DNA from 2 places in the Bacillus sp. P4_D3 genome. Region 1 is predicted to be linked to the other one. Evidence: a T-box and tRNA genes for the amino acid it is inferred to sense, from the RefSeq annotation. Region 1 holds a T-box; the other holds one or more tRNA genes.
The links. A T-box is a leader RNA that pairs with one kind of tRNA and senses whether it is charged. The one in region 1 lies ahead of ileS2 (isoleucine--tRNA ligase), so its partner is inferred to be a tRNA-Ile.
Positions count from the first base shown of each region.

Region 2: it encodes a tRNA-Ile, which carries the amino acid that the T-box ahead of ileS2 (isoleucine--tRNA ligase) is inferred to sense. The anticodon was not compared.

Region 1 is NZ_JBFUIN010000040.1:19,306-21,722, reverse strand. Features, by position in the region: partial or broken gene AC1DTM_RS08690 (YlmH/Sll1252 family protein) at 1-163, shown strand, start outside; gene divIVA (septum site-determining protein DivIVA) at 253-759, shown strand; T-box leader at 811-1,035, shown strand; gene ileS2 (isoleucine--tRNA ligase) at 1,107-2,417, shown strand, end outside.
Region 2 is NZ_JBFUIN010000046.1:8,346-10,762, forward strand. Features, by position in the region: gene AC1DTM_RS09260 (hypothetical protein) at 1-276, opposite strand, end outside; gene yqgB (protein YqgB) at 342-1,109, opposite strand; tRNA gene AC1DTM_RS09270 (tRNA-Ile) at 1,349-1,422, shown strand; gene sodA (superoxide dismutase [Mn]) at 1,646-2,257, shown strand; gene AC1DTM_RS09280 (MFS transporter) at 2,379-2,417, shown strand, end outside.

The sequences.
Region 1 (2,417 bases):
TGGCCTAGTAAAAGTCAATTGGAAAACAGTAGAGCAAACTTCGTATGAATGTTTTCCGGGTGATGTTTTCTCGGTTAGAGGGTATGGACGAAGTAAATTATTTTCTGTAGAAGGTAAAACGAAGCGCGACAAATGGAGAGTTTTGTATGGTATACTAAAATGATTGGTTTTTTAGAAGGAAATTCTCTTATTTTGTCGAAGAAAAGATATAATTGAAAGAGGAAATTTAGATAACTACTTGGAGGTGGCGTTGTGCCGTTAACACCATTAGATATTCATAACAAAGAATTTGGTCGCGGATTCCGTGGCTACGATGAAGATCAAGTAAATGAATTTCTTGATCAAATCATCAAAGATTATGAATTAGTCATTCGTGAGAAAAAAGCTTTAGAAGAAAAGGTTGCACAATTAGAAGGAAAGTTAGATCATTTTTCTAATATTGAAGATACGCTTAACAAATCTATCATTGTCGCACAAGAAGCTGCTGAAGAAGTGAAACGTAATGCACAAAAAGAAGCAAAATTAATTGTACGTGAAGCAGAAAAAAATGCAGATCGTATCATTAATGAAGCATTAGTGAAATCAAGAAAAGTTGCATTTGATATTGAAGAGTTAAAGAAACAAGCGAAAGTATTCCGCACTCGTTTCCGTATGTTGTTAGAAACACAGCTTGAAATGTTAAGCAACGATGATTGGGACAAATTAATTGAGTTAGAAGACGAAGTGGACGAACTGTTGAAAAAAGAAGAAACAGTGTAAGCTTGACGTTTTTCTCATTATTACATATAATTTTAAACAGCATATTTATTAAGAAAAACGAAGATAGGGATAAGTACCTTTTTCATACCTTATATAGCGAACTGAGGATAGTGTAAGCTCAGGATAAGGAGATAATGGGAATATCACCCTGGAGTTCCGCGCTGAACAAATTTAGTAAGCGTAGGCGTATATTCGCGTTAAGAATATAAAGAGGACCTTATGCATTTGTACATGGTCTACTAGGGTGGTACCGCGGGAGACTTTCTCGTCCCTTTTTGGGATGAGAGGTCTCTTTTTTATTCCCTTTTTTAAGGTCTGTCGTTTATATATTTAAGGAGGAATTGAGCATGGAGTACAAAAATACATTACTAATGCCAAAAACAGAATTCCCGATGCGTGGGAATTTACCGAAACGTGAGCCTGCAATGCAAGAAACATGGGCTGAAATGAATATTTATGAAAAGGTACAAGAACATACAAAAGGTCGTCCTTTATTTGTACTACATGATGGACCTCCATATGCAAATGGTGACATCCATATGGGACACGCACTAAATAAAGTGTTAAAAGACTTTATTGTTCGTTTTAAATCAATGACAGGATACTGTGCACCATATGTGCCAGGTTGGGATACGCACGGTTTACCAATTGAACAAGCTTTAACGAATAAAGGTGTAAAGCGTAAAGAAATGACAGTTGCTGAGTTCCGTAAATTATGCGCAGAGTATGCATATGAGCAAGTAGAACGTCAACGTGAACAATTTAAGCGTTTAGGTGTACGTGCAGATTGGGATAATCCATATATTACTTTAGAGCCAGCTTATGAAGCACAACAAATTAAAGTGTTTGGTGACATGGCGAAAAAAGGTTATATCTATAAAGGACAGAAACCAGTTTACTGGTCTCCAACGAGTGAATCAGCTTTAGCAGAAGCTGAAATTGAATACCAAGATAAAAAATCAGCATCTATTTACGTAGCATTCCCTGTAAAAGACGGAAAGAACGTATTAGAAGGTGATGAGAAGTTCATTATTTGGACAACAACACCTTGGACGTTACCTGCTAACTTAGGTATTTCTGTTCATCCAGAACTTGAATATGCTATTGTGAACGTAAATGATGAGAAATATATTATTGCTTCTGAACTATTTGAGACAGTTGAAAAAACGTTAGAATGGGAAAATGCTGAAGTTGTGAAAACGGTAAAAGGTAGCGAACTTGAGTATACAGTTGCAAAACACCCATTCTACGATCGTGACTCATTAGTTATGCTAGGGGAGCACGTTACAACAGATGCTGGTACAGGTTGTGTTCATACAGCACCAGGACACGGGGAAGACGATTTCCTTGTTGGTAAGAAATATGGTTTAGAAGTTCTTTGTCCAGTTGATGATAAAGGTGTATTAACAAATGAAGCACCTGGATTTGAAGGTCTATTCTATGATAAAGCTAATAAACCAATTACGGAAAAATTAGAAGAAGTAGGTGCGTTACTAAAATTAACATTTATTACGCATTCATACCCACATGATTGGAGAACGAAAAAACCAATTATTTTCCGTGCAACAGCACAGTGGTTTGCATCTATTGAAGCATTCCGTAAAGAATTATTACAAGCTGTTGAAGAAACGAAATGGGTTCCAGTATGGGGTGAAACT
Region 2 (2,417 bases), on a different contig from region 1:
TTTTTCAATAGAAGGAATTTTTTTCTTATTAATCGCTTCTGTAATAGAAAGAACTGTATCGCCAGTTTTTACTTCGATTGCTTTATAAGTTGTATCCGTTTCTTTTTCTGTTTCTTTCTCTTTATTTTGTTTTGTATCTGTATTTTCTTGTTTTATCGTTTGGGCAGCAGAGGTTTTTTTGTATGAACTTAACATCGGTAAAGTACCGATTTTTATGTCGTAATAAAATATATAACCGAGGACAAGCACGAATAAGAGTACACCTAATCTCTTCATATCCTTCACTCCTTTGCTAGGAATATATGCTTGTCCAAAAAAAAAATGCCTATTTAGGCATTTTTTTATAGTTCTTGTTTTTCTTTCGGTTTTGGAACTTCTTTAATTGTTAAGTATAGAACGATTAAAACAACTGCAATGTAAATGAATGTTGCACCAGGTACGTTTATTTTGAATAAATCCATAATCATAAAGAAGATTGTTGGAATTGTGTAGCTGTAAGCAGTTAATGTCCAAACTTGTTTATAAGATAATTTGCGTTGACCGCTCATCGCAGAACCGATGAAGGCAAGCAATGTAACTCCTACAAAGGTAATAAATAATTGGAACAAGTACAGTAAGAACCCAATAACGAATAATAAGATTGGATAAATACTGTCAAATAACGAAATGAAATCTTGTAAATCCTTTTTCTCAAGAGATGCGCCTAATAAGTCATTGTAGGAGTATGTTTGTGTTTGACCATTCCCCATGGAGACTACTTTATCTTTTAAAACAAATAAACCTGTTTTATTTTGATATTTTTCTAAGTCTGTTGAATTTGGATCAAATACGAAAAGGGCATTTCCATCTTCTTTTTCGATAGGTTGATCAATATCAGCTGTTAGCTCGCCATTTTCAATTTTAAAATCAGGTAAATCTTTTTCGATTACTTTATTTACCATGTTAACACCATCTTGGATGACGCTACCGTACAAGAAAGTTCTTGGAATAGTAGTGATTAGGCAAAGAAGCATAATATACAAAATGGTTTTACCGATTTTTTGAAAACGGAAAAGCGCCATATCTTTAGGCGAATATACGCTTTTTGCTAGCTGTGTAAAAATGGACATAGATTCACTTCCTTTATGTATGTGTAAAATCATTGTAACGTACGAATCTAGAGAAGCTCAAGATATATTATATTTACATATAGTAGAAAGGACTAAATTTCTTTTTATTAATTTACTTCTTTTAGTAGAGAAAAATACAATTGACACTTTTCTTTTGTATATGGTAAATTTATCTTACATTTTTCAAACGATATATCCGATGGGAATGTAGTTGTTTTTAATGGTACATACATAATCGTGGACCCTTAGCTCAGTTGGTTAGAGCAGACGGCTCATAACCGTCCGGTCGTAGGTTCGAGTCCTACAGGGTCCATATCCATTTCATATGTTTATTATGTCAGCAGGAAGCTTCCTTGTAGAAGGAAGCTTTTTTTCGGAATATATGAGCATTTTAATTGAAAAGAAGTGGGAATTTTGCTACTTTAATGATAGCAAGACAAAGCGATTTATTTGTTTGCACCCTATGGCAATTAGGGTAGAATGAAGTTGTAGGTCACATATGTAGTGACAATACATAAACCGGGAGGAATATAACAATGGCAAAACACGAATTACCAAATTTACCTTATGCGTATGATGCTTTAGAACCTCACTTTGATAAAGAAACAATGAACATCCATCATACAAAACATCACAACACGTATATTACAAACTTAAACGCTGCTTTAGAAGGTCATGCAGAATTAGCAGACAAAAGCGTTGAAGAATTAGTTGCAAACTTAAACGAAGTACCTGAAGCAATCCGTACAGCAGTACGTAACAATGGTGGCGGACATGCTAACCATACATTCTTCTGGACAATCCTATCTCCAAACGGCGGGGGACAACCAGTAGGCGAACTTGCAACTGCGATTGAAGCGAAATTCGGTAGCTTCGATGCATTCAAAGCAGAATTCGCAAAAGCTGGCGCAACTCGCTTCGGTTCTGGTTGGGCTTGGTTAGTAGTAAACAATGGTGAGTTAGAAGTAACAAGCACTCCAAACCAAGATTCTCCTCTAACTGAAGGTAAAACTCCAGTTATCGGTTTAGATGTTTGGGAGCATGCTTACTACTTAAATTACCAAAATCGTCGTCCTGACTACATCGGTGCATTCTGGAACGTTGTAGATTGGAACGTTGCTGAAAAACTTTACCAAGAAGCAAAATAATTGAAGTTAATACAGCTAGAAAAAAGCTAGGAGTTTTCTCCTAGCTTTTTTCTATGCTCTCCTTTTACATAATTGAGCTTGTCTTTGGAAGACTAGAACATGAAGTAAAGGAGAGTTGTGTATGAAGTGGAAACATGTAATTGGTGATGTTGAAGTGAAT